DNA from 2 places in the Bradyrhizobium sp. USDA 10063 genome. Region 2 is predicted to be linked to the other one. Evidence: riboswitches for the same ligand, from Rfam matches in the RefSeq annotation. Region 2 holds a riboswitch; the other holds the start of a gene.

Region 1 (6,829 bases), 3.3 Mb from region 2:
TTGAGGTCGCGCACCAGGAAGGCGTTCACGACGGTGAAGTCGCCGGACATGTTGGATTTGACATAGAGGTTCTGATAGGCGGGCTCGATCGACTGCGCCACGCCGCAGATGTTGGAGATGGTTGCCGTCGGCGCGATCGCCATCACGTTGGAATTGCGCATGCCGACCGTCTTGACGCGCTCGCGCAAGCCGTCCCAATCCAGCGTGCGCGAGCGGTCCATCGCGACTTCACCGCGTGCTTCTGCGAGCAGCTCGATCGAATCGATCGGCAGGATGCCCTGGCTCCACAGCGATCCCTCGAACGACGGGTAGCGCCCGCGCTCGGCGGCGAGATCGACGGAGGCCGAGATCGCGTGATAGGCGATCGCCTCCATGCCGGTGTCGGCGAAGGCAACGGCCGCATCCGAAGCGAGCGGGATCCGCAGCACATGCAGCGCATCCTGGAATCCCATCAGGCCGAGGCCGACCGGCCGATGCCGCAGGTTGGAGCGCCGCGCCTCGGGGATGGTGTAGAAGTTGATGTCGACGACATTGTCGAGCATCCGCATCGCGGTCGCGATCGTCCGACTCAGCCTGACAGAGTCGAGCCCGCGCTCACCGACATGGTTGAGCAGGTTGATCGAGCCGAGATTGCAGACAGCGGTTTCCTCATCCGAAGTGTTGAGCGTGATCTCGGTGCAGAGATTGGAGGAATGGATCACGCCGGCATGGCGCTGCGGTGAGCGCAAATTGCAGGGGTCCTTGAAGGTGATCCAGGGATGGCCGGTCTCGAACAGCATGGTCAGCATCTTGCGCCAGAGATCGACCGCGCGGATCTTCTTGGATACGCGGATCTCGCCGCGCGCGGCCTTCTCTTCATAGGACGCGTAACGCTCGGCAAAGGCCTTGCCGTAGAGATCGTGCAGATCGGGCGTCTCGTCCGGCGAGAACAGCGTCCATTCGCCGTCGGCCTCGACGCGCTGCATGAAGAGATCGGGCACCCAGTTCGCGGTGTTCATGTCATGGGTGCGGCGGCGATCGTCGCCGGTGTTCTTGCGCAGGTCCAAAAACTCCTCGATGTCGATGTGCCAGGTCTCGAGATAGGCGCAGACCGCGCCCTTGCGTTTTCCGCCCTGGTTGACCGCAATCGCGGTGTCGTTGGCCACTTTGAGGAACGGCACCACGCCCTGGCTCTCGCCATTGGTGCCCTTGATATGCGCGCCTAACCCCCGCACCCGCGTCCAGTCATTGCCGAGGCCGCCGGAATATTTGGCAAGCAGTGCATTGTCCTTGATCGACTTGAAGATGCCGTCGAGATCGTCAGGAACGGTGGTGAGGAAGCACGACGACAATTGCGGGCGCAGCGTGCCGGAATTGAACAGCGTCGGCGTCGACGCCATGAAGTCGAAGGAGGACAGGAGATTGTAGAACTCGATCGCGCGCGCCTCGCGGTCGATCTCGCGGAGTGCCAGCCCCATGGCGACACGCATGAAGAAGGCTTGCGGCAATTCGATCCGGTTGCCGCGGGCATGCAGGAAATAGCGATCATAGAGCGTCTGCAGCCCCAAGAACTGGAACGTCAGATCGCGCTCCGGCTTCAGCGCCGCGGCGAGCTTGTTGAGGTCGAAGCGGCCGAGCTCGGGATCGAGCAATTCGGCGCGGATGCCCACCTTGACATAGGCCGGGAAGTATTCGCCATAGCGGATCGCCATGTCCGCCTGCGACGCAGTGGTTGGTGCGCCCTGCACGACGGACAGCACTTCGGTGCGGAGCTTGTCGAGCAGCAGGCGCGCGCTGACATAGGCGTAGTTCGGCTCCTGCTCGACCAGCGTGCGCGCCGCCATCACGCTGGCGAGCGCCAGTTCATCCTGGCTGATGCCGTCATAGAGATTGCGCTGGATTTCAGCGACCACCGGCGCGGCCTCGACACCGTCGAGTCCGGCGCAGGCCTCGCCGACAATCATCGCCAGCCGCGCATGATCGAGCGGCACCTTGCTGCCGTCCGCGAGCGTCACATGGATGACGGGGCCGGCCGCGGCCTTTGCCGATTTCGCCGCCTGCTGCTCGGCGCGCTGCCGCGCGCGTTCCTCGCGATAGAGCACATAGGCGCGCGCGACCTTGTGATGGCCGCTGCGCATCAGCGCCAGTTCGACCTGGTCCTGGATGTCTTCGATATGAAAGGTGCGGCCTTCGCTCATCCGGCGCGACAGCGCGCCGACCACCTCGGCCGTCAACGCCTCGACCGCTTCGTGAACGCGCCGCGACGCAGCCGCCGTATGACCTTCGACCGCAAGGAAGGCCTTGGTCATTGCCACCGAGATCTTGCCGGCATCGAATTGCGACACCATGCCGTTGCGACGGATCACCTGCATCGGAAGTTGTGCTTCCGGCGCCGCGATCGATTCGGGCCGCAGGTTAATGAGAGGCGCGACTGTTGCTTCGCGATCGAGAGAGAGTGACATCTTGCGAACCCCGTGATGTTGCTGGGGCCGGATGCCAGGAGCGACGCTGCGTGATGATGCCGGCGGCGGACCGGCATGAGCCTGCAAGCGACCGCCGGGACACCCCGCCCGTGGACGTTATTTTGCTGTCACGGCAGGTCTCCTGGCTCGCAGGTCGGCGTTACTCCCCGTCTTCCCAATGCGATGCCGCATCAGTGACGTCTAAGCCGGAAGCAACTCACTGCTTACAGTTGCGGGGGCAGCGCCGGATTCTCGCGAGCGATACGCGATCACCGGATTCCCTCTTAGCCACCATTCCTTGCGTCATGATGGACCGTGACAGCTACATCTGGTGCGATTTGGACAATGGTGTCAATGGCGCGTATCGGCGAAGCGCAAAAATTTCGGCTCCCCCCGCTGGCGCTGTGAACAACGGGCTCCACGCGCACGTGATGTCAGCCGAGTTGACGTTCGCGCGATCTTGCCGGTAAGTGAACGCGTCGTGGTTCTTCGGAGAGATCTTTCCGGAGCTAAGAGGGAAGCCGGTGTGAAGCCGGAGCTGCCCCCGCAACTGTAAGCGGCGAGCCGCGGTCCACAACTGCCACTGAAGCCTGCAAGGCTTCGGGAAGGCCGGACCGCAGTGACGACCCGCGAGCCAGGAGACCTGCCTCGACAACGTACACGTCCTCGGGCGGGGTGTCCCGGTGGTGCGGTTGCGATTCCGTGCGCCCATCGCTCAGGGAATCCAGACGTGTCACTACGGCCTTTGCCCCCAACTCATGGGGTTAAGCCAATGTCTCCCACTTCACTTGCTGTTGCGTCCCTCGGCACGCCGCGGATCGGTCCGCGCCGTGAACTGAAATTCGCGCTGGAACGCTTCTGGTCCGGCGCGATAGACGAAAAGACGCTGATCGAAACCGGCGTCGGGCTGCGCGCAGCCAACTGGGCGCGGCAGAAGAAGCTCGGCATCACCGTGATCCCGTCGAACGATTTTTCGTTCTACGATCAGGTGCTCGACACCTGCGCAATGGTCGGCGCGATCCCAAAAAGTTACGGCTGGACCGGCGGTGCTGTGCCGCTTGCGACCTATTTCGCGATGGCGCGCGGCGTAGAGGGCGACGCTGGCGACTGCGGACATGCCCATCACGCACACGGCGTGGCCGCACTCGAGATGACGAAATGGTTCGACACCAACTATCACTACATGGTGCCGGAGCTTCGCAAGAACCAGTATTTTGCGCTCGCCTCGCGCAAGCCGATCGAAGAGTATGAGGAGGCGAAGGCGCTGGGTTATCAGACGCGTCCCGTGCTGGTCGGCCCGGTCACGTTCCTGAAACTGGCCAAGTCCAAGGATCCGCATTTCGACACGCTGTCGCTGCTCGACAGGCTCTTGCCGGTCTACATCGAAATATTGCGCGAACTCGCCGCCCGCGGTGCGGAATGGGTGCAGATCGACGAGCCCTGTCTCGTGCTTGATCTGGACGCCGCCGCTCAGCAGGCCCTACGTCGCGCCTATTCCGAAATCGCCAAAGCGGTGCCGAGCATCAGGATCATGCTGGCAACCTATTTTGGTGGGCTCGACGGCAATCGTGCGGTCGCGTTTGATCTTCCGGTCGCCGGCCTGCATCTCGATCTCGTGCGTGCGCCGGAGCAGCTCGGCGATCTCATGGACATTCCGAAAGAGCGCGTGCTGTCGCTCGGCGTGATCGACGGCCGTAACATATGGCGTGCGGATCTGACTCGAATCTTCGAGCGGCTCGAACCTGTCGTCGCGAAACTCGGCAAGGAGCGCATCCAGCTCGCGCCGTCCTGCTCGCTGCTTCATGTGCCGATCGATCTCGCGCTGGAAAGCAAGCTCGATCCCGAAGTGAAGACCTGGCTTTCATTCTCGGTGCAGAAGCTCGAAGAGCTTGCCGCGCTGGGAGCGGCGCTTGGAAGCGGCCGGGCGCATGCGTCAGAAGCGATACGCGCATCCGACGCCGCCGCTGCCGCGCGCAAGATCTCGCCCCGGATTCACAATGCGGCTGTCGCGCAGCGTCTCGCCGCCGTCGATGACGGCATGCGCCATCGCGCCAGCCCATTTGCCGAGCGCGCCGAGGTGCAGCACGAGCGGTTCAACCTGCCGCGCTTCCCGACCACGACCATCGGCTCCTTTCCGCAGACGACCGACGTCAGGAACACACGCGCCGCACATGCCAAGGGCGCGCTCAGTGATACCGCGTACAAGACCTATCTGCAGGATCAGACGGCGCGCGCAGTGCGCTGGCAGGAGGACATCGGGCTTGACGTCCTGGTCCATGGCGAGTTCGAGCGCAACGACATGGTGCAGTATTTTGGCGAGCAGCTTTCCGGCTTCGCCTTCACCGAGCTCGGTTGGGTGCAGTCCTATGGCTCGCGCTGCGTCCGGCCGCCGATCCTCTACGGCGACGTCTCGCGCCCGCACCCCATGACCGTCGAATGGTGGCAATTCGCGCAGTCGCTGACAGCGAAGCCGGTGAAGGCGATGCTGACGGGCCCCGTGACCATCCTGAACTGGTCGTTTGTTCGCGACGACCTGCCGCGCAGCGAAGTGTGCCGGCAGATCGCGCTCGCGATCCGCGATGAGGTGCTTGATCTCGAGGCGGCCGGCGCCGGCATGATCCAGATCGATGAGGCCGCGCTGCGCGAAGGCCTGCCGCTGCGCAGGTCGGAATGGAATAGCTATCTAGACTGGGCGGTCGACAGTTTTCGCATCTGCTCCTCCGGCGTGCAGGACGAGACCCAGATCCACACCCATATGTGCTACTCCGAATTCAACGACATCATCGACGCCATCGCAGCGATGGACGCGGACGTCATCTCGATCGAGACCTCGCGCTCGAAAATGGAATTGCTCGACGCCTTCCGGAACTATCGCTACCCGAACGAAATCGGCCCCGGCGTTTACGATATCCATTCGCCGCGCGTGCCTGATGTCGGCGAGATCACCGACCTTCTCAAGCTCGCAAGGCAACGGCTCTCCGATGCCCAACTCTGGATCAATCCCGACTGCGGCTTGAAGACCCGCAAGTGGGAGGAGGTGCGCCCGGCACTTGCCAACATGGTCGCCGCCGCGCGCGAATTGCGATCGCTTGCCTAGACGGTGAGGCCCCGTCTCGTATCCTGTGGCGATTTGAGGAGGAGAACGCCATGCGCTTCTGGATTCAATGCACGAGGTTCGAGACGGGGCAGCCCGTTCACATCAATATCGCGCTCGTCGGCAGCATGTGGCGCGACGGCGAGCGCACCGTGCTTTCTTTCGTCGGCGGTGATGGCGAGAAGATCGAGGTCGTCGAGACGCCGGAGCACATACTGGCCGTGCATCTCGGCGCGCCCGCGACGGCATGACGATCTGCAGTCGGCTGCCACGTCATTGCGAGCGCTAGCGAAACAATCCATTTCGCTGCTTGCGGAGAATGGATTGCTTCGTCGCTTGCGCTCCTCGCAATGACGGTGTCGTCCTGGCGAAGGCCAGGACCCATAACCACCGATGCCTGTTGTGGAGCAATCACAAAGTAAAGTAGAAGCCCGGCGCTAGGCCGGGCTTCTGCACGTCTTGCTCTCTGATTGCGCTTACGCCTGAGGCTGCGGCTCCAGGCCGGGGTCCGGATCTGGGCGCGGGCGCGACTTGCCGGCAGGCGGCACGGCGGAAGCACGCGGCGTGGTTGGCTCGAGCACGGACTCACGGTTCGGCTTCTTGCCCTTCAAGAGATCGATGATCTCGTCGCCGGTCAGCGTCTCGAACTCGAGCAGTCCCTTGGCCAGCGCTTCGAGATCGGCGCGCTTCTCGGTGAGGATGCGGGTCGCTTCGTGATAGCCTTCCTCGACCAGGCGCTTGATCTCGGAGTCGATCTTCTGGACCGTTGCCTCCGAGGCGTTCTGGGTGCGCGACACCGACATGCCCAGGAATACCTCGTCCTGGTTCTCGCCATAGGAGACAGTGCCAAGCTCTTCCGACAGGCCCCAACGCGTAACCATCATGCGCGCCAGACGTGTCGCCTGCTCGATGTCGGACGCCGCGCCCGAGGTGACCTTCTCGCGGCCGAACACCAGTTCTTCCGCGACGCGGCCGCCCATCATGATGGCGAGACGCGAGGTCATCTGCTCCAGCGACATCGACAGCTTGTCGCGCTCCGGCAACTGCATCACCATGCCGAGCGCACGACCGCGCGGGATGATGGTCGCCTTGTGGATCGGGTCGGTGGCGACGACGTTGAGGCCGACGATCGCGTGGCCGCCTTCATGGTAGGCGGTCAGGAGCTTCTCTTCCTCGGTCATGACAAGCGACTTGCGCTCGGCACCCATCATCACCTTGTCCTTGGCCTCTTCGAACTCGGCCTGCGTCACCATCCGCTTGTTGCGGCGGGCGGCGGTCAGCGCGGCCTCGTTGA
Region 2 (6,829 bases):
GCCGCCTCGACGTCGTATCCCGCGCCGGCGAGATCGGACAGCAGCGTTTCAACTGATGCGAGCGCATCGAGTCCGACCGCATGCGCGATCTGGTGCGGGCGGCCAGGATAGTTCGAGAGCACAATCGCCAGTCGCTTCTCGACCGCCGGCTTGTTCGCGATCCTGTGCCAGGCCACGATTCGATCCACGACAGCATTGACGCGTTCGTCGTCGGGCCTATGCGACAGGCGTGCGAATTGCAGATCGGGATCGCGCTCGCCCGGCGATTTGAAGCTGACCACGCCTGCAAACAGCCGGCCGTCAACCTCCGGCAAAACCACATGCATTGCCAGATCAGCCGGCGTTAGTCCACGAAGCGATTCCAACCAATCATCGCGCCGGACCGTCGACAGCGCGACCTGGAATACCGGGCAGGATGCGGCATCGAAAGGCGTCGTCCCGTCTTCTCCGACCGCGGAGAAGGCGGTCGCATTGACGATCACAGCGGGAGGGCATTGCTTGAATTTTCCCCTCAGCCAATCCGCCACGCCAGCAGCCTTCAGCGAGCTGACGAACACGCCGTAAGCATCAAAACCTTTCTGCCGCAATGCTGCAATCAGCGCGTCGACCGGGGCGGTGTCTGCCGCGGTGAGATAGGAACGATAGAAGGTGACGAATGCGCCTGCCCGCTGGTCGGAAGTTGGCTGCAGTACGATTGCGCCGCGGCGCGGATCGTAGAAACCGATCTCAGGAATTTCGATCTCACCGATGGCACGCCCAGCATGGAGGCCCGACGCCAGCGCGAGTTGGGCGATCGCAGCCTGCGCCGCTATCGTTCCCCCTTCTTCGCACAAGGCCCTCAGGTGTCGGAGCGTCGAGACGGGCAATGTCGAGAACGCATCCAGGCGCGGGTCATCACGACAGTCGGCCGGAAGCACCGCAAGCGCGATGTCGCGCTCCTTCGCCAGTTGATGCAGGGCAGCCAGCCCATATGACCAGTAGGATTCGCCACCGATCAAGCGCACCAAGATGCCGCGCGCATGCGACGCCGTCCGCTCGATATAGGTGTCGACCGAAAGCGGATGACGCAGCTCTGCGAGATTTGCGAGCCTCAGCGACGGCAGGCCGCCGCGGCCGCGGCGCCAGCCGGAAGCGAAAGCGGCGAGATCGCTATCGGAGTACGAGAGCACAACAAGGTCGGCCGGATCCTGGCCGAGATCCTTAGGCGTCGCGGTCTCCTCAAGACCGCGGCTCTCGCGAAAGACGACGTGCATCAGACACCAAGTCCCGCCCTGATGGCAGGCTCATCGATATTGTTGTGTTCACCGATCACAACCAGCTTCGACTGCCTCGGCCGCGTGCCCCAGGGTATATCGAACTGATGTTGCACCCGCTCCCCGACTGATTGCAGGAGCAATCGCATTGGCTTGCCCGCGACCGCGATGTATCCCTTCGCGCGCAGGACGTTCTGTTCACGCGCAAGCCGCCGGATCGATGCGACCAAGGCAACGACGTCAGCAACTTCCGGGAGATCGACGACAACCGAGGCGAAGTCGTTGTGCTCGTGTTCTTCTTCGCCGTCATGATGAGAAGGTCGCGCGGCGAGATCGTCTTCTGCAGCTGCTTCGAGACCAAGGATTACGCGCGCATCGACTGCACCGTCGACGACCGGCAGCATCGGCACGCGACGCGGCATTTCGGCGAGGATCGCCGCCTTGGCCGCTTCAACTCCGTCCGCGCCAGCAAGGTCCGCCTTAGTGAGCAGCACGATATCCGCGCACGCGATCTGATCCTCGAACACTTCCGACAGCGGCGTCTCGTGATCGAGGTTTTCATCGGCCGCGCGCTGTGCCTCCACCGCGGCGAGATCCGGCGCAAAACGGCCGGCCGCCACCGCCTCGGCGTCGGCCAGTGCAATCACGCCGTCGACCGTGATCCTTGAACGGATCTCCGGCCAATCGAAGGCCTTGAGCAACGGCTTCGGAAGGGCGAGGCCCGACGTCTCGATCAGAATATGGTCGGGCTTTACCCTGCGCGAGAGCAGCTGCTCGATGGCGGGAATGAAGTCGTCGGCGACCGTGCAGCAGATGCAACCATTGGCGAGCTCGACGATGTTCTCGGCGGGACAGTCGGCGTCCGCGCAGGATTTCAGAATCTCCCCGTCCACGCCCTCGCTGCCGAACTCGTTGACGAGCACCGCAAGCTTCTTGCCGTTCGCGTTGGCAATCAGGTGCTGGATCAGGGTCGGCTTGCCCGAACCGAGAAAGCCCGTGACGACGGTGACCGGGACCTTGGCGAGCGTGTTCATTCTGCGGCCTCCGACAGGACAGCGATGGGTGGAATGCGGGCAAGCGATTGCTTGCGGAAGATCTCTGGCCGGCTGCGCCATGGCACGATGCCGTCGGGCGCCGCCGCATAGGCCGCAGCTCCGGCAACAGGCGCGTTTGCCTCCGACAGGGGTCCATAGACGTAGGACCAGCGTCCCGGCGCGCTGAGTGCAACCGAGCACCCCTGGCTGCAAGCCGACAGGCACTCGACTGGAACAACATTGACGCCTTCCGGCACGCCAGCCTGAAGGATCGCGCTGTGCCGATGCGCGCCTGGCGTGGCTTCGCCTTCCATTGCCGATTGGCCGGCACGGCAGGTAATGTAGACGTGAAGCGTGACGGTCATCGCCCTCCTCGACGTTTGGCGGAGGCGATGAGGCGCACGAACCGTGGACATAGGGGTTCGCTGCCGTCGCGGAGCACCCCGTCCGCCGGTCTCAAATCTCTGCGCTGGCAGGTCTCCCGGCTTGCGGAGCAGGTTTTCCCTTCGATCTCCACCTTCCCAACCCCTTAACAGGTCAGTGGCTCTTGAAGATCTCTCCGGTCACGGTCGCGGGGGCGGCTGCGTTTCAGGCTCAGGCTTCGTGGCTAGAGCCCTATCGCATTCCCTCTTCGCCTGTCGTAGGACAGGAACCAACGCCGCTCCACCATTTGCCCAAGCGTGCAACTTGTCAAGCCAAAGGAACGTCCAGATGACTTCCGAGACTGATACCGCTGAGGAGGAGACCGTGATCTCGGAAGCCTCGCTGGACAACCGCCATACGACCAAAATGGCCAAGAAAAAAGTCGCGCGCGACCGGATGAGGGCGACTAAGAGCCGCGAAAGGGACTCATCATCGTCCACACCAGGGGCAAGAAAAATCTTCTTCGGCCTTCGGCATGATCATGCGGTGCGTAGCGCATGGCTTCCCCTGCGCCGTCGTACAATTCATCAAGCGTGCGTGGGACACCGGCGAGCGCCGCCTGCTGACCGGACGTTTTGGCGATCTGTGCCAGTTCCATGCGATGGGTGAAGGCTTTACCTGGGAAACACAGGACCGCGCCCGCGACATCGCCGCCGTCCGTGCCGCATGGGAAAGCCCATGCAGCTGATCGCCGATCAAGCATTGCGCATGATCGTTCTCGAGGAGATTAACATTGCGCTTCGTTACGACTATCTGGAGATCGGCGAGGTCGTCGAGTTCGTGAAGAATTCAAAGCCACCGATGACGCACGTCGTCCTCACCGGACGTAACGCGAAGAAAGAATTGATCGACGCCGCCGACCTCGTCACGGAGGTGACGCTGGTGAAGCATCCCTTCCGATCCAAGGCGCAGCCCGGCGTCGAGCTCTGACGAAGCTACCGGGAATCCGATTCGGTGGCGCGCGCATTGATGATCCAGGGGGCAGGCTCCGACGTGGGCAATTCGCTCATCGTCGCTGGCCTTGCGCGTGCAGCGATCCGCCGCGGCTATCGCGTACTTCCGTTCAAGCCGCAGAACATATCGAACAATGCGGCCGTGACCGCCGACGGCGGCGAGATCGGACGCGCGTAGGCATTGCAGGCGCAAGTCGCAGGCGTCGAGCCCCATACCAACATGAATCCCGTCCCGCTTAAGCCGGAGACGGAATTGGGTGCCCAGATCATCGTGCAGGAACGCCGCCTGGCGACGCTGGGCGCCCGTGCATACGCTGCGATGAAGCCATCGCTGATGGAGCCCGGTCCTCGAAAGTTTCGGACGCCTGAAGCGTCGCGCCGATCTTGTTCTGGTCGAGGGCGCCGGCTTGCCCGCATTCATGTGGCTGATTCCGCCGGCGCGGTCGGATGGACTTTCGGCCGGAGCCGGACAGCCGCCGGGGCGAAGCGCGGCAATTGCATTTCGTCTCGGGGCTCTTTGTCTCGTGTGCGGTTTCGGGTCGAGCAAGGCGGTGATCGGAGCGATTCTGCTCTCACTGGCGGGGCTGATACTGGCGTGGCTTGCAACGAGGCAGGTCGGAGGACAGACAGGTGATATATTGGGCGCGTTCGAACAGATTGGCGAGATCGCGATCTTGTTGATGGCGACCGCCCTCCTCCATGCGGAACTTCGACTTTGATGATCTCATTCGATGAAGCTTTTCGCCGACAATTGCGCGAACTGTTCGTGTGGCGCCGCGACGTGCGGCGCTTTCGCCCCGATCCGCTGCCGAGCGGCGCCATGGAGCGGCTCATTGAGATCGCCTGCCCATCCCCCTCGGTCGGCCTGAGTCAGCCCTGGCGCTTCGTAATCGTTGATAGTGAAGCGCGACGGCGCGCGATCATTGAGGACTTTAAGACCTGCAATGCCTGCGCGTTAAGCGCCTATTCCGGTGAGCGGGCGGCGCGCTACACGACGCTGAAGCTCGCCGGCCTCGAAGAGGCGCCTGGGCATCTGGCGGTATTCTCGGAAAAAGCATGCGAAACCGGGCACGGGCTGGGTCGTGCGACGATGCCGGAGACCATCGACTATTCCGTCGTCGCGGCCATTTGCTCGGCATGGTTGGCCGCGCGTGCAGAAGGCATCGGGATTGGCTGGGTGTCGATACTCAATCCGGTCCGCATCTGCGAGATTCTCGACGTGCCGGCGTCCTGGAAGTTGATCGCCTATCTTTGCGTCGGCTACCCCCAGGCGGACTTTGACCGACCTGAGCCTGAACGGGCCACGTGGGAATATCGACGAAGGTCGACCGAATTCACGACTCGACGTTAAGGCTGTCGAACATTTCAACGAGCAATTGGAATCGAAAGGGGCCGCCTCTTTGCGACCCCCTGCCGGTGAAAATTGATCCGGAATGAAATGGAGCCCCGGCAAGAGCCATCCTAGAGTTTTCCACAGCCCTGTTCCGTAAGAGCATGGTGTCCCCATTTCCGCGAGTGTCCATTCAAACACCCCTATTGAGCCAGGGCCTTCGCCAGCTGTCCGCCAAAAAGAAAATGGCCCTCAGCTCCGGGGCTGCCGCCTGGGGCCATACTTACCTCAATAAGGCGCTAAACGCATGTCCAGTTTGTTCGGGCGATTGTCCTGAACTTGCGCCAAACCACTGCCGGGGGGCTCGGCGTTAACTTGGAGCGCCGAGGTGTCAGCTCGATCCTAACCTGTCTGGTGTCTCGGGCTTTTCCGCCTACGCCAAAATCCTGCAAACGGCGCCGTTTTCTCGCGGTATCCCATTCAAAAACGACAACGATCAGTCCGACCGGCATCATGCCGAGCGCCAACGTTATCAGCACCATCTCGAATACGCGCAAAGGTTCTCCAATTGCCACAGAGGTTTATGGCAGAACGTAGATCGGGCTGGAGCCGTGAATTTGACGAGCCGATCGCAGTGCCCACGGACGCCAATTTCGTCACCTGCACGACGCGGCTAACTGAATAGCGGCCAAGCCTTTGGTTCTGAGCACTTCTCATCGGGACGATGTTCTTTTGGCCCTAGACAGCAGCTTTTCGAAGGCGATCTTCATTGGATCAATAGTGGCTAGATTCATAAATCTCGGCTGGAAGGTAGCGGAGGAATACGAACGTCTCCCTCTATATGCCGAGAAGTGGAAACCCACGAATGACACTATCCCCAGCCCCGCTCAATAAGGGCCCGGTAGGTATCCATCGACCTCCTCGCTCCCTCGTTTCAAATGAGAAAGGCTGTATGGCTCCTGCAGACGCTCCTTGAAGCAACGGTGCAAGTCCCTCGCCTGAAGTTAAGGCCACGGCTTGGGGGCAGAGCTGAGGCCCTGCTTTATGCGATAGGCCAGCGGCAAGTTCAGTTTCCGCAAGGCTCCAAAGCACGAAATCGGATCCGCCATCCCCGGCGATATCCTCATCCTACGCAGGCTGAACATGTACGCCTCTCCCCCACCGCCGCCGCTGGCTGTGTAGGCCCTGAGCCGATGTCAGATTCCGCGCGTCAGCCGCTTCCTTGCATCGAGGAAATGAACGTCGAAAGACAGGTCGCCGCGTCGAATGGTGCTCGTGGCGCTTCCTTGACATCAGATAAGGGCGCTGCGCGTGGTCGGTGGAACAAGCGGACAACAACTCCTCCGCTCGCCCCGAAGATCCCTCGGAGCGCGACCAACTCGATCTGCTTCGTGCGCTTCCTGGCGATCCGGGCCCCCGCGGCGCGCAAGACTTAATGACGTATCCGTTCTTCGACGCAGCCGCCGATACACGTCGAGCTATGCCAGTTCGCGGTCGACGGGCTGCTGCCGCGCGCAGCCTTAGTCGAGCACGTCGACGATCGCAGTCCGGTTGCGCGGCGTGTCGGTCGCGGCCTTTGCCGACGAGTCGACGAACAGCGCGCCAGCTCTGGTCCTTGCCTAAAGTGCCTCAGTAAGGTGAGGAGATGCACCTCGCTGGCGGAGAGTGAAATGAACTTGGCTAGACATCGAAACGGCTTGAATCTCACGTGGTGTCAGGTTGTAGGCTCGGAAAACCCATGACCAAAGCTACACGACGCGGGCAGCGCGCCCGGAGATTGGGAGTGGTATGCTAAGCGAGAAGACAGTCCGTTTTTTCCTAAACTATGCAAAATCA

Evidence for each region. A riboswitch is a leader RNA that binds a small molecule or an ion and turns the genes downstream of it on or off. The one in region 2 is predicted to bind cobalamin.
Region 1: it holds a riboswitch for cobalamin, as region 2 does, so the genes downstream of both, metE (5-methyltetrahydropteroyltriglutamate--homocysteine S-methyltransferase) here and ACVJGD_RS38510 (DUF1636 family protein) in region 2, are expected to answer to the same signal.

What each region holds. Positions count from the first base shown of each region.
Region 1 covers NZ_JBSSGP010000002.1:4,440,234-4,447,062, forward strand. Annotated here, with positions in the region: gene ACVJGD_RS23060 (ribonucleoside-diphosphate reductase subunit alpha) at 1-2,441, opposite strand, end outside; cobalamin riboswitch at 2,557-2,774, opposite strand; cobalamin riboswitch at 2,907-3,106, shown strand; gene metE (5-methyltetrahydropteroyltriglutamate--homocysteine S-methyltransferase) at 3,214-5,538, shown strand; gene ACVJGD_RS23070 (hypothetical protein) at 5,589-5,786, shown strand; gene ftsH (ATP-dependent zinc metalloprotease FtsH) at 6,012-6,829, opposite strand, start outside.
Region 2 covers NZ_JBSSGP010000002.1:7,763,566-7,770,394, reverse strand. Annotated here, with positions in the region: gene cobN (cobaltochelatase subunit CobN) at 1-1,253, opposite strand, end outside; gene cobW (cobalamin biosynthesis protein CobW) at 1,253-2,287, opposite strand; gene ACVJGD_RS38510 (DUF1636 family protein) at 2,284-2,652, opposite strand; cobalamin riboswitch at 2,742-2,959, opposite strand; partial or broken gene cobO (cob(I)yrinic acid a,c-diamide adenosyltransferase) at 2,999-3,640, shown strand; partial or broken gene ACVJGD_RS38500 (nucleotide-binding protein) at 3,680-4,079, shown strand; gene ACVJGD_RS38495 (adenosylcobinamide-GDP ribazoletransferase) at 4,083-4,382, shown strand; gene bluB (5,6-dimethylbenzimidazole synthase) at 4,382-5,014, shown strand; gene ACVJGD_RS38485 (FkbM family methyltransferase) at 6,782-6,829, shown strand, end outside.